Regions from separate parts of the Mixta hanseatica genome, predicted to be linked through region 4. Evidence: predicted binding sites of a transcription regulator. Region 4 holds the regulator's gene; each other region holds the start of a gene.
What was found. The regulator CRP, encoded in region 4, controls carbon source genes, mostly activating them, when cyclic AMP is high. The targets are predictions, from matches to a motif close to ATGTGANNNNNNTCACAT.
Positions count from the first base shown of each region.

Region 1: a site for CRP is predicted at 2,529-2,546, ahead of cdd (cytidine deaminase). Genes of this name have one in related genera too.
Region 2: a site for CRP is predicted at 3,099-3,116, ahead of fadL (long-chain fatty acid transporter FadL). Genes of this name have one in related genera too.
Region 3: a site for CRP is predicted at 2,224-2,241, ahead of udp (uridine phosphorylase). Genes of this name have one in related genera too.

Region 1 covers NZ_CP082904.1:2,793,106-2,798,649, reverse strand. Annotated here, with positions in the region: gene K6958_RS13415 (NAD-dependent malic enzyme) at 1-1,431, opposite strand, end outside; gene cdd (cytidine deaminase) at 1,581-2,471, opposite strand; gene K6958_RS13405 (CidB/LrgB family autolysis modulator) at 2,600-3,292, opposite strand; gene K6958_RS13400 (CidA/LrgA family protein) at 3,285-3,677, opposite strand; gene metG (methionine--tRNA ligase) at 3,875-5,544, opposite strand, start outside.
Region 2 covers NZ_CP082904.1:2,997,841-3,003,384, forward strand. Annotated here, with positions in the region: gene fadJ (fatty acid oxidation complex subunit alpha FadJ) at 1-901, opposite strand, end outside; gene fadI (acetyl-CoA C-acyltransferase FadI) at 906-2,216, opposite strand; gene K6958_RS14255 (YfcZ/YiiS family protein) at 2,489-2,785, opposite strand; gene fadL (long-chain fatty acid transporter FadL) at 3,132-4,472, shown strand; gene mlaA (phospholipid-binding lipoprotein MlaA) at 4,577-5,338, opposite strand; gene ccmI (c-type cytochrome biogenesis protein CcmI) at 5,373-5,544, opposite strand, start outside.
Region 3 covers NZ_CP082904.1:4,009,928-4,015,471, reverse strand. Annotated here, with positions in the region: gene metE (5-methyltetrahydropteroyltriglutamate--homocysteine S-methyltransferase) at 1-1,191, shown strand, start outside; gene K6958_RS19010 (dienelactone hydrolase family protein) at 1,235-2,074, opposite strand; gene udp (uridine phosphorylase) at 2,353-3,117, shown strand; gene rmuC (DNA recombination protein RmuC) at 3,292-4,833, shown strand; gene ubiE (bifunctional demethylmenaquinone methyltransferase/2-methoxy-6-polyprenyl-1,4-benzoquinol methylase UbiE) at 4,913-5,544, shown strand, end outside.
Region 4 covers NZ_CP082904.1:404,823-410,366, reverse strand. Annotated here, with positions in the region: gene K6958_RS01835 (hydrolase) at 1-407, shown strand, start outside; gene K6958_RS01830 (YheU family protein) at 411-632, shown strand; gene K6958_RS01825 (phosphoribulokinase) at 756-1,625, shown strand; gene crp (cAMP-activated global transcriptional regulator CRP) at 1,930-2,562, shown strand; gene K6958_RS01815 (YccS/YhfK family putative transporter) at 2,624-4,699, shown strand; gene argD (bifunctional acetylornithine/succinyldiaminopimelate transaminase) at 4,730-5,544, opposite strand, start outside.

The sequences.
Region 1 (5,544 bases), 1.9 Mb from region 4:
GGAGGCGATGACGCCCAGGCCCACGCCCGGGAAGATATAAGAGTTGTTGCACTGGGCGATCGGATAGGTTTTGCCCTGCCAGGTCACCGGCGCAAACGGACTGCCGGTGGCGACCAGCGCCGCGCCGTCGGTCCAGCTGAGCAGGTCAGCCGGGGTGGCCTCTACGCGTGACGTTGGGTTGGAAAGCGGCATTACGATCGGCCGCGCGCAGTGTTTATGCATCTCACGGATGATCTCTTCACTGAACAGGCCCGGCTGGCCCGATACGCCAATCAAAATATCCGGTTTGGCATTGCGCACCACGTCCATTAGCGAGATGGCATCGCTGGGCAGATTCCAGTCGCTGAGGTTTTCGCTTTTCTGCACCAGTTTGCTCTGGAAGCTGAGCAGGTTGGGCAGCTTATCGGTCAGCAGGCCGAAGCGGTCCACCATAAAGACTTTGGCGCGCGCTTCTTCATCGCTTAAGCCTTCCGACTTCATCTGAGCGATAATCTGTTCGGCGATGCCGCAGCCCGCGGAACCGGCGCCAAGGAACACCACGTTTTGATCGCGCAGGCGGTTGCCGGCCGCGCGGCTGGCGGCGATCAGCGTACCCAGCGTCACCGCGGCGGTGCCCTGAATATCATCATTAAAGCAGCACAGCTGATCGCGGTAGCGCTCCAGCAGCGGCATGGCGTTTTTCTGCGCGAAATCTTCAAACTGCAGCAGTACGTTTGGCCAGCGGCTGCGCACCGCCTGGATAAACTCATCGACAAAGCGGTCATACTCTTCGCCGGTAATACGCGGATGACGCCAGCCCATATAGAGCGGATCGTTCAGCAGCTGCTGGTTATTGGTACCGACATCCAGCACCACGGGTAGCGTGTAGGCCGGGCTGATGCCGCCGCAGGCGGTGTAGAGCGATAGCTTACCGATAGGAATGCCCATGCCGCCGATGCCCTGGTCGCCCAGGCCGAGGATACGCTCGCCGTCGGTGACCACGATCACTTTCACGTTCTGCTTGGTGGCGTTCTGCAGCATATCTTCAATGCTGGCGCGGTTCGGGTAAGAGATAAACAGACCGCGCGCGCGGCGATAGATTTCCGAGAAATGTTCGCAGGCGGCGCCTACCGTCGGGGTGTAAATGATCGGCATCATCTCTTCCAGATGATTGTCGAGCAGACGATAGAATAGCGTTTCGTTAGTATCCTGAATATTGCGCAGGTAGACATGCTTATCGTTATTGTTTTTGAAATCCTGGAACTGACGCCAGGCGCGCTCCGCCTGTTCCTCAATGGTTTCCACGGTTTCTGGCAGCAGGCCGTTGAGGTTAAAGTCGTTACGCTCTTCAATGGTAAAGGCGCTGCCTTTGTTCAGTAGCGGGAATTCCAGCAGAATGGGACCAGCGTAAGGAATATAAAGCGGACGTTTACTCTCGTAATCGAGTTCCATGCGGTGTTTGCTCCGGTTGCAGGCACGTTCTCTCTGGAAGTGGCCAGTGTTTTTATCACGATAAGGGTGCCACGATCCTAAGAAAATTCTCGCAGAAGTACAGCTTTTGTTAACCTTCGATAACAAAAGCTGACACTTACCAGCAGGCGTTACGCTTTTTGTAGCGTCACGGTGTGCAGCGCAGCGCAGCCCAGCGCCTGCAGAGTGGCGGCGGTGGCGGGCTGCTGTTGCAGGCGCGCATCGGGATGTTCCGCCAGCACGGCGCGGGTAATCTGCTGACAGCTTTCGCCATGCATATTCAACAGGATCAGCGCCGCCTGCAGCGGAGGCAGGCTGGGGTTAAAAGCAGCGTTTTCGATATAGCCGCCGTGATAAATCGCGCCGCTGGCGCTTTCCAGCGCGACGCCGCTGTGCGCCTGACTGTAGGGCGCATGGCTGCGGTTGGCGGCGGCGATGGCTGCCTGCGTCAGGGTATCGCCTGACAGCGCGAAGCCGTGATCCACCTCATCCATCACCAGCGTCGAGATATGCAAATCCCGTGGGCCGAACGAGTCCGGCAGATAGTCGGCCAGCGTTGCGACCGGACGGTCAGGCAAACTAATGCGCAGCGCCGTGCCGCTGTTCAGTTCGTTCATAAACTGACGGCAGTGGCCGCAGGGCGTGTAGTTGACCGTGATAGTTTGCAGGCCGCGTTCGCCGCGCAGCCAGGCATGCGTCACCGCGCTTTGCTCGGCGTGTACTGTCTGCTGCATGGTGGCGCCGCTAAATTCCATATTGGCGCCGAAATACCAGTGCCCGCTGATGCCGCGTGCCACCGCGCCAACGTCAAACCGCGACAGTGGCGTCACGGCGCAGGCGGCAGCCAGCGGCAGCAGCGCCAGCGCTAAGGCGTCGGCATCCATTCCGCTCTGCTGGCATAAGTCGTTAACCTGGTCGGGGGTAAAAAAGGCGGCAAAATCTTCAGCGTCAAGAATTGGAAGCAGGGCGGCCTGAAGATCGGCCGCTAAGTCGGCAAAGGCCGGACGAAAACGTGGATGCATTGCATGCCTCTTATAAAAGGGATAGCCCAAAATTGTAAAGCACCGCCAAGGGGTTATATGTGATCTGTGTCGCTACGGCAATGCAATCTATGAAATGAAATTACAATTTGCGCGATCTCTCGCAACTTTTAACCAAAAATCGCCAGCAGCACGGGAAAAAGAAACGGCGCCAGCAGCGAAGTAATGATGCCGCAGATCACCAGCGCCAGCGAGCTGAACGCCCCTTCCTGATAGTCCATTTCGGCGCAGCGCGCCGTGCCAAGCGCATGCGACGCGTTGCCGATCGCCAGCCCGCGCGAGGCTTTGGTTCTAATGCGCATCAGGTTAAGCAGCATATGACCGAATACCGCGCCCAGGACGCCGGCAATCAGCACGCAGATAGCGCTGATGGCCGGAATGCCATGCAGCGAGGCGGAAACCGCCATGGCAATCGGCGTAGTGACCGATTTCGGCATAATGGTGGCGGCAATCTCCGGCGTGGCGCCCAGCCACAGCGCGATAGCGGTGCCGGAAACCATGGCGGTAATGCTGCCAATAAAGCAGACGCCGATAATCGATTTCCAGCGGGCGCGAATTTGGTGGATTTGTTCATACAGCGGCAGCGCCAGCGCCACTACCGACGGCTGTAACAGACTATTAAGGATTTCACTGCCCTGAAAGTAACGCGCGTAGGGCATATTGATCAGCAGCAGCAGCGGGATAATCACCGCCATTGAGATCAATAGCGGATTAAACAGGGAAATTTTTACCCGCGCCGCCAGCCAGCGGGCGGAAAAAAACACCGCCAGCGTCAGCGGCAACGACCACCACATATCACTCATCTTTATTTTCCCCGACGATGGGTTTGCTGTGCAGACGATGCGAACTGTAGCCGACGATCATTAATACCAGCATGGTGCTGAGCACGCAGGAAACCATAATGGGCCCGAACTGGGCGCTGAGAATATCGGTGTAGTTCATGACGCCGACGCTGATCGGTACAAACAGCAGCGCCATATAGCGGATGATCAGGTAACAGCCGGGCTTTACCCAGTTCACCGGAACAATTTGAAAACCCAACAGCAGAAAGAGGATCAGCATCCCGATAATACTGCCGGGGATCACGATGGGCAGCAGAGAGGAAATGCCGATACCGGCATACAGGCAGAGATAAATAATGATGAAGGCGCGCAGATAGCGCCAGCAGGCAGACAGCACGACTGACATGGCAGACTCCTGTGGTTAGCGCCGATAATCATACGCTGAAACCCCGATTCGTGCTACCGGTCACATTTATCTGACAGGGCGGCAAGCGGCCTGGCAAAAGCGTAAAACGTCCCGCGCGATGGAGAGCGCGGGACAAGTCATCAGGGATGACGTTTTATGCCTTTTTACGATCGGCTGGCAGGCCGATCACAGAAAGCTTATTTAACCGGCATACCCGGCTGTGCGCCGTCCGCGCCGAGGATAAACAGATCTTTACCGCCCGGGCCTGCTGACAGCACCATGCCTTCCGATACGCCAAAACGCATTTTACGCGGCGCCAGATTAGCCACGATGATGGTATGACGGCCAACCAGCACCGCAGGATCCGGATAGGCCGCGCGGATGCCGGAGAAGATCTGACGGGTTTCACCGCCCACATCCAGCACCAGACGCAGTAGCTTATCGGAACCTTCAACCAGCTCGGCGGTTTTAATCAGCGCCACGCGCATGTCCACTTTGGCAAAATCATCGATGGTAATGGTATCCGCGATCGGATCGTCCGCCAGCGGGCCGGTAACCGCCGGTTTCGCTGCGGCAGCGGCATCCTCTTTCGAGGCTTCAATCAATGCGTTAACTTTCGGCATCTCAATACGGCTGTAGAGCGCTTTAAACGGTGCGACTTCATGATCCAGCAACGGCGTAGCGATAGCATCCCACTGCAGTTCGGTTTTCAGGAAGCTCTCGACACGCTCGCTCAGAGAAGGCAGCACCGGCTTCAGCCAGGTCATCAGCACGCGGAACAGGTTAATGCCCATGGTGCAGATGGCCTGCAGATCGGCATCGCGCCCTTCCTGCTTCGCCACCACCCACGGCGCCTGCTCGTCAACATAGCGGTTCGCCACGTCTGCCAGCGCCATAATTTCACGGATCGCCCGGCCATATTCACGGCTGAGCCAGGCGTCGCCGATGCTTTCAGCGGCATCGGTAAAGGTTTTATACAGCGCAGGATCGGCCAGATGGTCCGCCAGCTTGCCGCCGAAACGCTTGGCGATAAAGCCGGCGTTGCGCGAAGCCAGGTTAACCACTTTATTAACGATATCGGCATTAACGCGCTGGACAAAATCTTCCAGATTAAGGTCGATATCATCGATGCGTGAAGAGAGCTTGGCCGCATAGTAATAGCGCAGGCTGTCGGCATCCAGATGCTCAAGCCAGGTGCTGGCCTTGATAAAGGTGCCGCGCGATTTAGACATCTTGGCGCCGTTTACCGTTACGTAGCCGTGAACAAACAGGTTGTTCGGCTTACGGAAGTTGCTGCCTTCCAACATCGCCGGCCAGAACAGGCTGTGGAAGTAAACAATATCCTTACCGATAAAGTGATACAGCTCGGTGGTGGAATCTTTCTGCCAGTACTCGTCAAAATTCAGATCGCCGCGCTTATCGCACAGGTTTTTGAACGAGCCCATATAGCCGATTGGCGCATCCAGCCAAACGTAGAAATATTTACCCGGGGCGCCCGGAATTTCAAAACCGAAGTAGGGGGCATCGCGCGAGATATCCCACTGCTGCAGGCCCGATTCAAACCACTCCTGCATCTTATTCGCTACCTGCTCCTGCAGCGCGCCGGAGCGGGTCCAGGCCTGCAGCATTTCGCTGAAGGAGGGAAGATCGAAGAAGAAATGCTCTGAATCGCGCATCTCCGGCGTCGCGCCGGAGACCACCGATTTCGGATCGATCAGCTCGGTCGGGCTATAGGTCGAGCCGCACACTTCACAGTTATCGCCATACTGGTCCGGCGCTTTACATTTCGGACAGGTGCCTTTAACAAAGCGATCCGGCAGGAACATGCCTTTTTCCGGGTCGAACAGCTGGGAGATGGTGCGGTTTT
Region 2 (5,544 bases), 1.7 Mb from region 4:
CGTCGTACTCTTTTTTCAGCGCGGTGCTGGCAAAGAAAATCTGGCGCAGCGCGACGGACTGCGGCGTCATAGTCAGTTCGCCAAAGGCGAGCGCCTCGGTCTCATGGCCGGCGCGTATCCCCTGCTCCAGCCCGGTCCTGACCGCCTCAAGAATGCGCCGCGTAGCCGGATAATTGCCGTGCGTTTGCGCCTCGCTCTGACGTGCCGCCAGCTGAAACAGAATGGCGCGTCCCGCTGGTCCGTTCAGTAGGCGTTCACGCAGCGGCAGCGGGCGACGCGGCCTCTTGCCTTTCAGCGCCAATGTGACCGCCGCCTGCAGCAGAATGCTGTGCGGTACCGCCTCATCCACCAGCCCCAGCTTCAGCGCCTGTTTTGCCCGCAGGTTTTTACCGGTAAGGATCAGATTTAACGCCTGCGACGCGCCAATTAAACGCGGCAGCCGCTGTGTGCCGCCGCTGCCGGGCAGCAGCCCCAGCTGCACTTCCGGCAGCCCAAGGCGGGTTTTTTCATCAAGGGTACAAACACGTCGATCACAGGCCAGCGCCAGCTCCAGCCCGCCGCCCAGGCAGGCGCCGTGGATGGCGGCCACCACCGGCACCGGCAGCGCCGCTATCTCTGACATGACGCGCTGCCCCTGCTCGGCCAATTTGCGTGCCTCGTCGGCGCTGCGGCACTGGTCGATCATGCTAATATCCGCGCCGGCAATAAAGGAGTCTGGCTTGCCGGAAATAAACACCAGCCCGGCCAGCGCCGGGTTCTGCCGCGCCAGGCTAATAACGTCACGGATTTGCTGAATAAAGGCCGCCTTCAGGGTATTCATTTTTTCATCAGGCACGTCAATCGTAATGACGCCGACGTTATCGCTGCGCATGCTCAGATGAAATGCAGATTGCTGTTCCATGACCTTATTCAACCTCCAGTACCATTGCCGCGCCCAGCCCGCCTGCTGCACAGGCGGTAACCAGGCCCAGGCCGCCACCGCGCCGCCGCAGCTCATTCAGGGTTTGGGTAATCATGCGCGCGCCGGTTGCGGCAAAAGGATGTCCATAGGCGATCGAGCCGCCAAGAACATTAAATTTGTTTTCATCTACTTCTCCCAGCGCCTGAGGACGATTAAGCACGTCACGGGCGAAGCGCTCGTCACGAAAGACTTTCAGATTAGCCAGCGTTTGCGCGGCAAACGCCTCATGCATATCGATCAGGGTAAGATCGTTCAGCGTGATGCCCGCGCGATCCAGCGCCAGCGGCGAAGCGTAAGAAGGCCCCAGCAGCATATCCTGCCAGACGTCGGTTGCGGTAAAGGCGTAGCTGCGCAGATAGCCCAGCGGCGTAATACCCAGTTCACGCGCCCGCGATTCGGTCATCAGGATAACCGCTGCGCCGCCATCGGTAAGCGGGGTGCTGTTGGCCGCCGTAACGCTGCCGTGCTGACGATCAAAAGCGGGACGCAGCCGGGCGTAATCCTCAACGGCGCTGTTTTCACGCACGTTATTGTCCTGCTGCAGCGCCGCTCGCCATGGCGGCACCCAGGCCGTCATGACTTCATCCGATAATTTGCCTTCCCGCCAGGCCTGAGCCGCACGCTGATGGGAACGATGCGCCAGCGCATCCTGCTGCTCGCGACTGATGCCATGTCTTTTGGCCATCTGTTCTGCGGTATCGCCCATACGCAGTCCGGTAGAGTACTCTGCCACCGCAGGCGGCACCGGCAACAGATCGCGCGGACGCAGCTGGCTGAACAGCTTAAGTTTTTTACTCAGGGTACGGGCTTTATTGAGATCGACCAGCGTTCTGCCCAGCTTTTTACTGACGCCAATCGGCAATACGGAGGAGGAGTCGGCGCCGCCGGCGATGCCCGCGCGCACGTTGCCTGCCAGCAGGCTTTCCGCCAGGTTAGCCACCGCCTGAAAGCTGGTGGCGCAGGCGCGGCTGACGCTGTAGGCATCGGTCTGCACGTTAAGCCCGCTGCTTAATACGATTTCGCGCGCGATATTGGGCGCTTCCGGCATCTGAATAACCTGACCGAAAACCAGCTGTTCGATAATGTCCGCCGGGATTTCGCTGCGGGCCATCAGTTCGCTGACCACCATCCGGCCCAGTTCGACTGCCGGAATACCGTGCAGCGCCGTCGCCTGGCGGGCAAAAGGGGTGCGAAGACCGTGGGTAATGGCGATGCGATCGCCCTGACGCGTCAGCAAAGGAAGCGCTCTGCTCATTATTCTCACCTGTTAACCGCGACCGCAGCATCATTGCCAAAGAGGTCAGACCTGCACAGTGTAATCAGTTTGTTAAAGGGTGCCAGCGGCGCAGCCGGAAAATGAGAGCAGCGACACAGTTGCCGCAAAGAAGAAATAAGCCCCGCAAGGCCATGGAGGAAATAAAGCAAGAAAAACGGCCATGCCGTTGTCGGAAAAGAATAAATAAAAGCGTAAGCCCGACGCCGGGCAGGAAGAAAGTCGGCGCGCTGTTTTGCGCCGACGGGCAGAACTTAGCGCAGACCGAGCTGGAAAATCAGGGTTTCTGCCTGGCAACTAAAGGTAAAGTCGACATTAAGACGCACGCCGTCCGGCTGCTCAGTAAACGTCGGGGCGATAACGCAGGGTTCAGATTCCACGCTGCGCGCTTTTTCAGTGAGCGAGGCCAGCATCGTTTCTGCCTGCTGACGGTTATCAAACAGACGTGACCAGGACGCTGTGCAGTCACTGTTATCCATTACGGTACCGACATCAACGCAGCAGCAGGCCGCTGTTTCGTTAGCGCTACATTTATTTAAAGCATCACTCATCGCTCTCTCCCACTATGCTATTTAAACAGCCAATATTAACTGTCCGCTATTTTACCCTGCCTTTTAATCCGCACTAAGTTATGTGAACGCAATCACGAATAATATTGATCTGACGCAGGTTAACCTCGCGGGCGATGCAGGAAAGCGCTTTTTTTTGTTAAGCGGATCTTATTTTACCGATCACTTTTGAAATATTTAAAAAACAATATTGCAACATATACACAGGTCGGACCTATACTGTGCGCACTGGTCTGATTTGTCCGTTGTATTTCAGCCCCTACAATCCCCGGCTCCTTGTTACTTGATGTAACAGATTTTATAAAAATCACATAATGAGGTTGTGGTCATGAACCATAAAAACCTGTGTGCAAAGTCAGCTTTGGCAGTTGCAGTGGCAATCGCTTCCTCAAATCTTTATGCAGCGGGCTTTCAGCTCAATGAATTCTCCTCGATTGGTTTGGGCCGCTCTTATTCCGGCGAGGGCGCCATGGGCGATACGGCAGCCTCCGCCAGCCGTAACCCAGCGACCATGGCATTAATGGATCGTCCGATGTTTTCTATCGGCGCGGTATTTATCGATCCCGATGTTAATATTGACGGTGACAGCGGCGCGGGTAATAGCCTGCGTGCGAACAATATCGCCCCAACCCAATGGGTGCCGAATATCCATTATGTGCAGCCGATTAATGATCAGTGGTGGGTGGGCGCCTCCGCGACCACTAATTACGGCCTGGCGACTGAATTTAATAATGATTACGCAGGCGGCGCTTTCGGCGGCAAAACCGATCTGCTGACCACTAACCTTAATCTCAGCACCGCCTGGCGCATGAATGAGCACTTCAGCTTCGGTGTCGGTTTCGATGCGGTTTATGCCCGCGCGAAAATCGAACGCTATATGGGCGAGCTTGGCGGCCTGCTGCCTGCTGCCGGCCTGCCTGCCGCTGCTGCCGATACGCAGATTGCCCACCTGAAAGGCGATGAGTGGGGCTACGGCTGGAACGCCGGTATTTTATATGAGGTGGATGAAAACAACCGCTTCGGTCTGAGCTACCGTTCTGAAGTGAAAATTGATTTCGATGGCGATTATAAAAGTTCTATCCCTTCACAGCTGAATCCGATTATCGGCGGCGCGGGACTGGATCTGCCGTACGGCACCAGCGGCAATACCATTCCGGGCGCGCTAACGCTGAATCTGCCGGAAATGTGGGAGATCTCAGGCTATCATAAGGTCGCTCCGCAGTGGGCGGTGCACTACAGTCTGGCCTATACCAGCTGGAGCCAGTTCCAGGAGCTGAAAGCCACCGGCAGCAACGGGCAACAGCTGTTCTATAAAGATGAAAGCTATCGCGATGCTTACCGCATTGCGCTCGGCACCACTTATTTCTATGACGATCACTGGACTTTCCGCACCGGTATCGCCTTTGATGACAGCCCGGTTCCGGCCGATAAACGCTCTATTTCGATCCCGGATCAGGATCGTCTGTGGCTGAGCGCCGGCGCCTCGTATGCTTTTAATGAGAATGCGTCGGTGGATGTGGGCGTTTCTTATATGCACGGACAAAAAGTTACGGTGCGCGAGGGTATCGACCCGGTAGCGACCGCGCGCAATGGCGCCGTCACCCCATACGAATTTAATTCCGAAGGTAAAGCCTGGCTGTACGGCGCCAGCTTTAACTACCGCTTCTGATGCCGGATAAAGCGGCGGGAACACCGCCTCTTTATGGCGTTGCCCTGCGCATGCAGCAGAAGCGTTATAAAAAAGGCGGGAATCTCCCGCCTTTTTCTTTGTCGTTACTCGGCGTCTATCTCATCCAGATCGCCCTGAATCGCTTGCGCGTTGGGGTTCTCCTGCGGCTTCAGCTTGCCGCCGTGGGCGAGGAAATCGTGCCGCTGGAAGTAAGCGTTGCGCACGAAAGCGTAAGGGTCGCTGGTATTACGCAAAATCGCATCGGAATCCAGCAGCTGCGCGCGCGTTTCCACGCCCTCCAGCACCCATTTACCCGCCGTCATCGGCCAGCTCAGCCAGCTCAGCACCGGATAGAGCGTATCAAGATAATCACCGCCATCCTCACGTGGCGTAAAGCTGCCGTAGCCTGGCAAAACCACATAAGGACCGTAGCCGACGCCCCAGGTGCCCAGCGTACCGCCAAAGCGTGGCTCCTCTTCACGCGCCAGCTTATCGTTCGCCATACCGGCAACATCGATAAAACCGCCCAGACCCAGAACGGTATTCAGGAAGAAACGGTTAAAGTGAATCATGCCGCGATAGGGATCGCCGCGCAGGAATGAGTTCACCATCGCCGCCGGTTCACTCAGGTTGCCGAGGAAATTACTGACGCCGGTACGCGCCGGCACCGGCACATAGTCGCGCCAGGCGACTGCAACCGGGCGCAACAGGTAAGGGTCCAGCACGTTGTAGTTGAAATCAAACATCGTGCGGTTAAAACCTTCCAGCGGATCGGAACGCCCCTGCGGTTCGTCGTTATGCTGTGAACTGGCGCATCCTGCTAACAAAATAGTTGCCAGCGCCAACCCCGTCAGGCGGAAGTTCATAATTTTCTCCCTGTCTTATTAAGTTTTTACCGCTTCAGGGCTGCTGCTGATTAATTTCAACAGCAAGATGCTGATGACCATCAAAAGGCGTAAGCGCGCTCTCGCCGAACCAGTCTCCAGGCTTGGGAGTCGCGCTGCCGTCGCGCGCAATGCGTACGCGAACTTTAACCTGATGCTGCGCCGAAAGCAGGCGCTCTGGCATCATG
Region 3 (5,544 bases), 700 kb from region 4:
GCTCAGGCGCTGAACAACAATGATGCTGCTTCGCTGGAGGCCTGGAGCGCCCCGATCCGCGCGCGTCGTAACTCTTCCCGGGTACATAACGCGGCGGTAGCGCAGCGACTGGCGGCGATTAACGCGCAGGATAGCGAACGTAAAAGCAGCTACGCCGAGCGCGCTAAAGCACAGCGCCAGCGTTTTCAGCTGCCGGCGTGGCCAACTACCACCATCGGCTCTTTCCCGCAAACCACCGAGATTCGTGGTCTGCGCCTTGATTTCAAACAGGGCCGCCTCGACGGTAATCACTACCGTACCGGCATTGCTGAACATATTAAGCAGGCCATCGCAGAGCAGGAGCGTCTGGGCCTGGATGTACTGGTGCACGGCGAAGCCGAGCGTAACGACATGGTGGAATATTTCGGCGAGCATCTGGATGGCTTTGTCTTTACCCAAAACGGCTGGGTACAGAGCTACGGTTCTCGCTGCGTGAAGCCGCCGGTCATTATCGGCGATGTCAGCCGCCCGCAACCGATCACCGTTGAGTGGGCGAAGTATGCGCAGTCGCTGACCAGCAAGCCGGTAAAAGGCATGCTGACCGGCCCGGTGACGATTCTCTGCTGGTCCTTCCCACGTGAAGATGTTTCACGTGAAACCATCGCCAAACAGATCGCCCTGGCGCTGCGTGACGAAGTGGAGGATCTGGAAAAAGCAGGTATTGGCATCATCCAGATTGATGAGCCGGCACTGCGTGAAGGGTTGCCGCTGCGTAAATCGGACTGGGCCGCCTATCTGACCTGGGCGGTGGATGCGTTCCGTCTTAACGCCGCGATTGCGCGGGACGATACCCAGATCCATACCCATATGTGTTACTGCGAGTTTAACGACATCATGGATTCTATCGCCGCGCTGGATGCCGATGTGATAACCATCGAAACGTCACGCTCCGATATGGAACTGCTGGAATCTTTTGAGGAGTTTGAATATCCAAATGAAATCGGCCCGGGCGTGTATGACATTCACTCGCCAAACGTGCCTGATGTGGAATGGATGGAAGCGCTGTTGCGTAAAGCCGCGAAGCGTATTCCGGTAGAGCGTTTGTGGGTGAACCCGGACTGCGGCCTGAAAACACGCGGCTGGACCGAAACGCGCCTGGCGCTGGCGAACATGGTGCAGGCGGCACAGAAACTGCGTGCGGAAAGCCTCTGATTTCGCCTGAACCTGATGAAAGGGGCGCTGCGCGCCCCTTTTTTTATTCGCCGGCAGGCTTCACGCCATACTGATGGAACCAGGCCAGCATCCGTTGCCAGCCATCTTTGGCGGACTCTTCGTGATAGCCTGGACGATAATCGGCGTTAAACGCATGTCCCGCTTCCGGATACACGATAATTTCCGCCGTGGCGTTAGCCGCATGCAGCGCCTGCCGCATCGAATCAACGCTTTCCAGCGGGATACCGTCATCTTTCGCCCCGTACAGACCCAGTACCGGCGCATTCAGATCAACGGCAATATCGATTGGATGCTTCGGTTGTTTCATGGTTTTTTCGCCAACCAGACGGCCATACCAGGCGACCCCCGCTTTCAGCTGCGGATTATGCGCCGCATACAGCCAGACAATACGGCCGCCCCAGCAAAAGCCGGTAATCGCCATATTGCGCATATCGCCGCCATGTTTCGCCGCCCAGTTGGCGACATGATCGAGATCCGCCAACACCTGCGCATCAGGCACTTTACTGACCAGGTTTTCCAGCAGCTGCTTGATGTCGCTATAGTCGCTGGGATCGCCCTGACGGAAATAGAGCTCCGGAGCCACCGCCAGATAACCTTCCGCCGCCAGGCGGCGGCAGATATCACGGATATGTTCATGAACGCCAAAGATTTCCTGCACCACCAGTACCACCGGCAGCGGGCCGTTGGCTTCTTTGGGACGCGCATACCAGGCGGGCATATTTTCGCCCTGGGTGTTAATAGTCGTTTCGCCGCCCTGAATGGCGTCGTTATGGGTGATAATTGTGCTGTCGGCCGTAGGCGATACCGCCGGGGCGAACCCGTTATTGCCTTCTTTTGGGCCCAGATCGTTTTCGGTTTTCATTGTTATCTCCGTGCTGCTATTAGCGCAATCCGGTAACTATAGCCAAAATCAGCCAAAGGCTCCGGCCTGCATGTCCGTCTTCTCTTTAACATTGTGCTGGATAAATACACACAGCAACTTGTAGCAAACCGGTGAATCAGAATAATTTAATGTGATGTTAATCACGATAATTTTGCAGATAAATGTAATTTTCATTTTCTCTGGTGATTGATCTCACATATTTATCGCCTTGCTTGCCGTAGAGTAGCGCCATTAAACGAATTTTCTCAGGAGGGGTTATGGCCCAGTCAGATGTGTTTCATTTAGGACTTACTAAAGCGGACCTGCAGGGCGCAACGCTGGCGATTGTGCCGGGCGATCCTGAGCGCGTAAAAAAAATTGCGGCGCTGATGGATAATCCCCAGCCGCTGGCCTCGCATCGTGAGTTCACCAGCTGGCGCGCTGAACTGGAGGGTAAAGCGGTAATTGTCTGCTCTACCGGTATTGGCGGTCCTTCTACCTCTATCGCGGTGGAAGAGCTGGCCCAACTGGGCATCCGCACTTTTCTGCGTGTGGGCACCACCGGCGCTATCCAGCCTGACATTCATGTTGGCGATGTGCTGGTGACCACCGCAGCGGTACGCCTGGATGGCGCAAGCTTACATTTTGCGCCCATGGAATTTCCGGCCGTCGCCGATTTCGCCTGCACCACCGCGCTGGTTGAGGCTGCAAAAGCCGCCGGCAGCACGCCGCACATCGGCATTACCGCCTCTTCAGATACCTTTTATCCAGGACAGGAACGCTACGACACTTTCTCTGGTCGGGTGGTCAACCGCTTCCAGGGCTCGATGAAGGAGTGGCAGCAGATGGGCGTACTGAACTATGAGATGGAATCCGCGACGCTGTTGACCATGTGCGCCAGCCAGGGTTTGCGTGCCGGGATGGTCGCCGGGGTGATCGTTAACCGTACGCAAAAAGAGATCCCGGATGCGGCAACCATGAAGCAGACGGAAAGCAATGCGGTTGCGATTGTGGTTGATGCGGCGCGCCGTCTGCTGGCGTAATTTCTTAGCGCCGGGCCTGATGGTTTGCGTATCCTGACTAACGGTTTTGGCGCCTGCGCGGACGGTTGATTATCGCGTTCAGGGCTGGCTTGTCGCCAGCCCATTTTTTTGTCTGGACATTCATACAGTGCGCCTCTACCTTTGCTCTGTTTGTAGCAGGAAGGAGAGGATGCGGTGGATAATCCGCTTATCGTTGGGATCGTTTTTACGTTGGCCGGTGTGCTGGCAGGCTGGCTGTTTGCTCATTTTCGCCTCGCCGGGCAGCTGGCCGCGCAGGAAACGGATCGCCGTCTGCTGGAGCAGGCGTTGGAACAGGCGCAGCAGCAGGCAGCGCAGCAGCAACAGCAGCGTCTGGCAGAGCAACAGCAACAGCAGCTGCGTGAAAAAGAGCTGCGCCAGCTGCATGGCGCGCTGACCGCCGCGCAGGAAAAGCTACAGCACTTCGACTACTGGCGTAATGAGTGTGAACAGCTTAGCCGTGAACTGCGTAATCAGCTGGAAGTGAACAGCGCGCAGGAAGCGGAGCTGCGTGAAGTGACTATCCGCCTTGAAGAGACCCGCCTTGCCGCTGAAGAGAAACAGCGCCTGCTGGCCAATAGCGAACAGCGCCTGAGCGCCCAGTTTGAAAACCTCGCCAACCGTATTTTTGAACAGAGCGGCCGTCGTGTCGATGAGCAGAATCGTCAGAGCCTGAACGGCTTAATTACGCCGCTGCGTGAGCAGCTGGATGGTTTTCGTCGCCAGGTGCAGGAAAGCTTTGGTCAGGAAGCGCGTGAACGCCACACGCTGGCTCACGAAATTCGTAATTTACAGCAGCTGAATGCGCAGATGGCGCAGGAAGCGATCAACCTGACTAAAGCGCTGAAAGGCGACAATAAAACTCAGGGTAACTGGGGCGAGGTGGTGCTGAGCCGCGTGCTGGAAGCCTCTGGCCTGCGCGCCGGACATGAATATGAAACGCAGGTGAATATTCAGGTTGATGCGCAAAGCCGGATGCAGCCGGATGTGATTGTTCGTCTGCCGCAGGGCAAAGATGTGGTAATCGACGCTAAAATGACGCTGGTCGCCTATGAGCGCTACTTTAACGCCGACGATGGGGTTACGCGGGAGCAAGCGATCGGCGAACATATCTCCGCCATTCGCGGCCACATCCGTTTGCTTAGCCGCAAAGATTATCAACAATTGCCCGGTTTACGATCGCTGGATTATGTGTTGATGTTTATCCCGATCGAACCGGCCTTTTTACTGGCGATAGATCGGCAGCCGGAGCTAATTAGCGAGGCATTGAAGCACAATATTATGCTGGTCAGCCCCACCACGCTGCTGGTGGCGCTGCGTACCATTAATAATCTCTGGCGCTATGAGCATCAGAGCCGCAACGCGCAGCGTATCGCCGATCGCGCGGCGCGGCTATACGATAAAATGCGGCTGTTTGTCGATGATATGACCAGCATGGGTCAGCATCTCGACAGAGCCCAGGAAAGCTATAATCAGGCGATGAAAAAGCTCGCCGAAGGGCGGGGCAACCTGATTGCCCAAAGCGAAAGTTTTCGGCATTTGGGCGTGGAAATAAAGCGCAGTATTAATCCAGGGTTGGTGGAACAGGCGATGCCGGAAGCCGGACTCCTTGACAACGACGAGTCAGAGAGCGACAGGGCGGAAAGCGCGCCGGAACAGGGCGCTGTGGCGTGGCACGACAGCATTCGGCAACGATGAATAACGCCGGGCTAACGTGCCTGACTACGGGTACTCTGTTACACTGCAAAGATATTTGATTGTGGAGCAGGTGAAGCAGATGGCAGATGAATCCAGGGACACGACACATTTCGGTTTTCGTACCGTAGCAAAAGACGAAAAAGCGGACATGGTAGCGGGCGTATTTCATTCCGTTGCCGCCAAATATGATCTGATGAACGATTTGATGTCGATGGGTATCCATCGTATCTGGAAGCGTTTCACCATTGACTGCAGCGGCGTGCGTCGTGGGCAGCGCGTGTTGGATTTGGCCGGCGGCACTGGCGATTTAACAGCGAAATTCTCGCGTCTGGTCGGCGATACCGGTCAGGTGGTGCTGGCGGATATTAACAGCTCGATGCTGAAGATGGGCCGTGAAAAGCTGCGCAATAGCGGCATCATCGGCAACGTCAATTATGTGCAGGCGAATGCGGAAGCGCTGCCTTTCCCGGATAACTATTTCGATTGCATCACTATCTCTTTCGGTCTGCGTAACGTGACGGAAAAAGAGAAGGCGCTGGCTTCGATGTTCCGCGTGCTGAAGCCGGGCGGACGTCTGCTGGTTCTGGAGTTTTCTAAACCGGTACTGGAACCTCTGAGCAAAGTGTACGACGCTTATTCATTCCATGTGCTGCCGCGTATCGGCGAGCTGGTAGCGAAAGATGCTGAAAGCTATCGTTATCTGGCTGAATC
Region 4 (5,544 bases):
TGTTAGGCCAGCTCAAGCTTAATGCCCGGCGCAAGCTACAGGCCTGGCCCGGCACGCTGCCGATTGACCTGCCGCAGCTGGAGGCGCTAAAGCGCCTGCGTGATTTCGATGATGCGATCACCGCGCGCGCTCACGGTTTCGCCGATGCCGGTGATTATTATCGGCGCGCCAGCGCCATGCCGCTGCTGCCCGACGTACGTAAACCGCTGTTAATTATTCACGCTAAGGACGATCCATTTATGACCGATGAGGTGATTCCCGATCTAACGCGGTTACCTGCTAACATTGAATATCAACTGACGGAATATGGCGGCCATGTCGGTTTTGTCGGCGGGACGTTGCGCCGTCCGCAAATGTGGCTGGAGCAGCGTATTCCGCAATGGCTATCACCTTATCTGGATAACTAAGCTGTGATTATTCCCTGGCAAGATCTCTCTCCGGAAACCCTGGATAACCTGATTGAAGCTTTCGTGCTGCGCGAGGGCACCGACTATGGCGAGCAGGAACGTTCGCTGGCGGAAAAGGTGGAAGATGTCCGTCGCCAGCTGAAAAGCGGCGAAGCCGTGCTGGTCTGGTCGGAGCTGCATGAAACGGTAAACATTATGCCGCGCGGGCAGTTTCGCGGCGAATAGCGCTGCGGCTCGCTCTGTGCGGCCTGTCACATTAACAGGTGGTGACGGGCGCGCACGGTAATGACACTGCAGGCCGAAACGTGTTAACAATGCTCATCGCCCGATTTTACCCAGAGAGTATTTATGTCAGCCAGACATCCGATTATCGCGGTGACCGGCTCCAGCGGAGCGGGAACCACCACCACCAGTCTTGCCTTTCGTAAAATTTTTCAGCAGCTTAACCTGCACGCTGCCGAGCTGGAAGGTGACAGTTTCCATCGCTATACGCGCCCGGAAATGGATATGGCGATCCGCAAGGCGCGCGATCTGGGCCGGCACATCAGCTACTTCGGACCGGAGGCCAACGACTTCGGCCTGCTGGAACAGACCTTTGTTGAATATGGCGAAAGCGGCCGCGGCCAGTCGCGTAAATATCTGCATACCTATGACGAAGCGGTGCCGTGGAATCAGGTGCCCGGCACCTTTACGCCGTGGCAGCCGCTGCCGGAACCCACGGATATCCTGTTTTATGAAGGGTTGCACGGCGGCGTCGTCACGCCACAGCATAACGTGGCGGAAAAGGTGGATTTGCTGGTTGGCGTGGTGCCTATCGTCAATCTGGAGTGGATTCAAAAACTGGTACGCGATACCAGCGAACGCGGCCACTCACGCGAAGCGGTAATGGATTCGGTGGTGCGCTCAATGGAAGATTATATTAACTACATCACGCCGCAATTTTCCCGCACCCATCTCAACTTTCAGCGCGTGCCCACCGTGGACACGTCGAATCCCTTTGCCGCGCGCGCGATCCCCTCGCTGGATGAAAGCTTTGTAGTAATCCATTTCCGCGGCCTGGAAGATATTGATTTCCCCTATCTTCTGGCGATGCTGCAGGGTTCGTTTATTTCACATATCAATACGTTGGTGGTGCCCGGCGGGAAAATGGGGCTGGCAATGGAATTGATTATGCTGCCGTTAGTGAAACGCCTGATTGAAGGCAAAAAAATCGAATAATCTGCCTATTCTCTGTCTTCAGATAAGTAAGCGAATTGCCTGCCTGGGCTTTCAACAGCTAAACGGCAATTGTCCGATTCAGCACAAGCTGAAGCGAGACAACAGGAGACAGTAAGATAAAGCTGTGCTACAAACAAAGCTGTAATATTTTCGTTCGATGAAACGAGAACGGGACGACTGCACGCCCTTAAGCCTCGCAGTTGCCTGCATAATTTCCAGCAGGAAACGCTTGAAGATTTCAACGCCTGACAGGGAAAACTGCCCCCTGTATTTAGGGCACGATTACAACAGAGGATAATAGCGAATGGTTCTCGGCAAACCGCAAACAGACCCTACACTCGAATGGTTCCTGTCACATTGCCATATTCACAAATATCCATCAAAAAGCACGTTGATTCATCAGGGTGAAAAGGCCGAGACGCTCTATTACATCGTAAAAGGTGCGGTTGCGGTACTGATCAAGGATGAAGAAGGCAAAGAGATGATCCTTTCCTATCTTAACCAGGGTGATTTCATTGGCGAGCTTGGCCTGTTTGAAGAAGGCCAGGAACGTAGTGCATGGGTACGAGCGAAAACCGCCTGTGAAGTAGCCGAAATTTCGTACAAAAAATTCCGTCAGCTGATTCAGGTGAATCCTGACATTTTGATGCGTCTCTCTTCACAGATGGCGCGTCGCCTACAGGTAACTTCAGAGAAAGTAGGCAATTTAGCTTTCCTTGACGTTACCGGCCGCATTGCCCAAACGCTGCTTAACCTTGCCAAACAGCCGGATGCGATGACGCACCCGGACGGGATGCAAATCAAGATTACCCGTCAGGAGATCGGCCAGATCGTTGGCTGCTCACGCGAGACGGTAGGTCGTATTCTGAAAATGCTGGAAGATCAAAATCTGATCTCCGCGCACGGTAAAACGATTGTCGTTTACGGCACCCGTTAAGCTACGCTGAAGACACGGCGTGATGCCTGGCATCACGCCGTGTCTATTTTGGTGATGTAGTATGTGGCGGAGAATTATTTACCATCCCGAAGTGAACTACGCGCTGCGTCAAACGCTGGTGCTCTGTTTACCGGTAGCCTTTGGCTGGTTGCTGGGCGATTTACAAAAAGGGCTACTCTTCTCGCTGGTTCCCGCCTGCTGCAATATTGCCGGTCTGGATACGCCGCATCGGCGTTTCTTTAAGCGCCTTATCGTTGGCGGTGCGCTGTTTGCTTTTAGCAGTTTCCTGCTTCAATGGCTATCGTTACAGCAGGTGCCGCTACCCGTTACGCTGTTCGCCATGGCGTTAGTACTGGGCGTGACCGGGGAAATCGGTCCGCTTCATGCCCGCCTGCTGCCCGCTTCATTGATTGCCGCCATTTTTACCCTCGGTCTGGTGGGCAATATGCCCATCTGGGGACCGCCGCTGCTCTATATCGGCGGCACCTTCTGGTATGGGCTGTTTAACTGGTTCTGGTTCCGGCTGTGGAAAGAGCAGCCTATGCGCGAAACGCTCAGCCTGCTGTACCACGAACTGGCGGATTACTGCGAAGCGAAATATACCCTGCTAACGCAGCTTACCGATCCGGAAAAAGCGCTGCCGCCGCTGCTGGCGCGTCAGCAAAAAGCCGTCGATCTGATTAATACCTGTTATCAGCAAATGCATATGCTGGCCGCCAACCGCGATCACAGCCATCGCCATCTGATGCGTGCGTTTCAGGTCGCGCTCGATCTGCAGGAGCATATCGCTGTCAGCCTGCATCAGCCGCAGGAAGTACAAAAGCTGGTAGAGCAAAGCCATGCGGAAGCGGTGATCCGCTGGAATGCACAAACTATTGCCGCACGGCTGCGCGAACTGGCGGACGACCTGCTTTATCATCGGCTGCCGTCACGTTTCACAATGGAAAAGCCGCTGCTGGGTCTGGAAAAAATTGCGCGTCAGCATCCGGAAAATCCGGTCGGCCACTTCTGTTATTACCATTTCAGCCGCATCGCCCGTGTGCTGCGTACTCAACGTCCGCTCTATCGACGCGACCTGATGGCCGATCGCCAGCGTCAGCTGCCGCTGCTTCCCGCCCTGCGCAGCTATCTGTCACTGAAATCCTCTGCCCTGCGTACCGCGGCACGCTTTGCGGTGATGCTGGTGTTCGGCAGCGTGCTGGCGCTAACCTTTAACGTGCCGAAGCCGTGGTGGATTTTAATGACGATTATGTTTGTCAGCCAGAACGGCTACAGCGCCACGCGCGTGCGTATCCAACACCGAGCGCTCGGTACGCTGGCCGGGTTGATTATTGCCGCGGCAGCGCTGCACTTTGCGGTGCCGGAGTCATTAGTGCTGGTGATCATGTTGGCGATTACTCTGGTCAGCTATCTGTTTATCCGTAAATATTATGGCTGGGCGACCATCGGTTTTACCCTTACCGGCGTCTATTCACTGCAGCTGCTGTCGCTGAACGGCGCGCATTTTCTGCTGCCGCGCCTGATGGATACGCTGATGGGGTGTTGCATCGCTTTTGGCGGCATGGTCTGGCTATGGCCGCAATGGCAAAGCGGGCTATTGCGGCAGAATGCGCATGATGCACTGGAAGCCTATCAGGAAGCGTTACAAATGCTGCTGGGAAATGAGGCGTCGCCGCAGAAGCTGGCCTGGCAGCGGGTACGGGTGAATCAGGCGCACAACGCGCTGTTTAATTCCCTGAGTCAGGCGATGCAGGAACCCGCCTTTAATACGCGATATCTGAAGGATATGAAACTTTGGGTCACGCACAGCCAGTTTATTGTTGAGCATATTAACGCGATGACCATTCTGGCGCGCGAGCACACCATGCTGCCTCCTACGCTGGCGCAAAGCTATCTGCAATCGTGCGAAATTGCGCTGCAGCGCTGCCAGCAGCGGCTGGCCTACGACGGACCTGGCCAGCAGACCAATATTCTGGAAGCGCAATCAGACAATCAGGAAGGGCCGACAACCATTATGGAGCGCCACGTAAAGCGTATCCTTGAGCACCTTTCCGTGATGCATACTATTTCGTCACTGGCATGGAGCCAGCGGCCGCACCATGGCAAATGGCTGGTGCGCCGCCTACGGAAAAGATAAGCGCGCCCTTGCCGCGGGCGCGCCCCTGAATCAGGCCGGATTCAACACCTTATCGGCGGCCCTGGCCAGACGCGCCATACCCTCGCCAATATCCGCCAGCGGAATAACCAGCGAAGGCGCAAAGCGCAGCACATCGCTGCCCGCAGTTAAAATCATCAGCCCTTCGGCCGCAGCGGCGTTAAGAATATCGCGCGCTTTGCCCTTATGCTGCGGCTGAAGCTCCGCCCCGATCAGCAATCCCTTACCGCGAATTTCGCTGAACAGATCCAGTTTGGCGTTAATCGCTTCCAGCGCCTCAACAAAACGTTGACGCCGCTGTTCAATGCCGTCCAGTACCCATGGCGTATTGATCGTATCCAACGCTGCTTCCGCCACGGCGCAGGCCAGCGGATTACCGCCATAGGTAGTGCCGTGGACGCCCGGCGCCATCGCCGAGGCGATCTCGTTGGTAGTCAGCATGGCGCTAATCGGAAAGCCGCCGCCTAATGCTTTCGCCGAGGTCAGGATATCGGGCTGCACGCCGTAATGCTGATAGGCAAACAGCTTACCGCTGCGTCCCATTCCGCTCTGTACCTCATCCAGCACCAGCAGCGCCTGATGTTGATCGCATAGCTGGCGCAGCCCCTGCATAAATTCCTGGGTTGCCGGCACTACGCCGCCTTCGCCCTGAATCGGCTCGACCACGATGGCGCAGGTGTGATCGTCAATCACCGCCTTCACCGCTGCAAGATCGTTAAAGGGAACGTGGACAATATCGGCCGGCTTCGGGCCAAAGCCATCGGAATATTTCGGCTGTCCGCCGACCGATACGGTAAACAGCGTGCGGCCATGGAAAGCGTTATGGA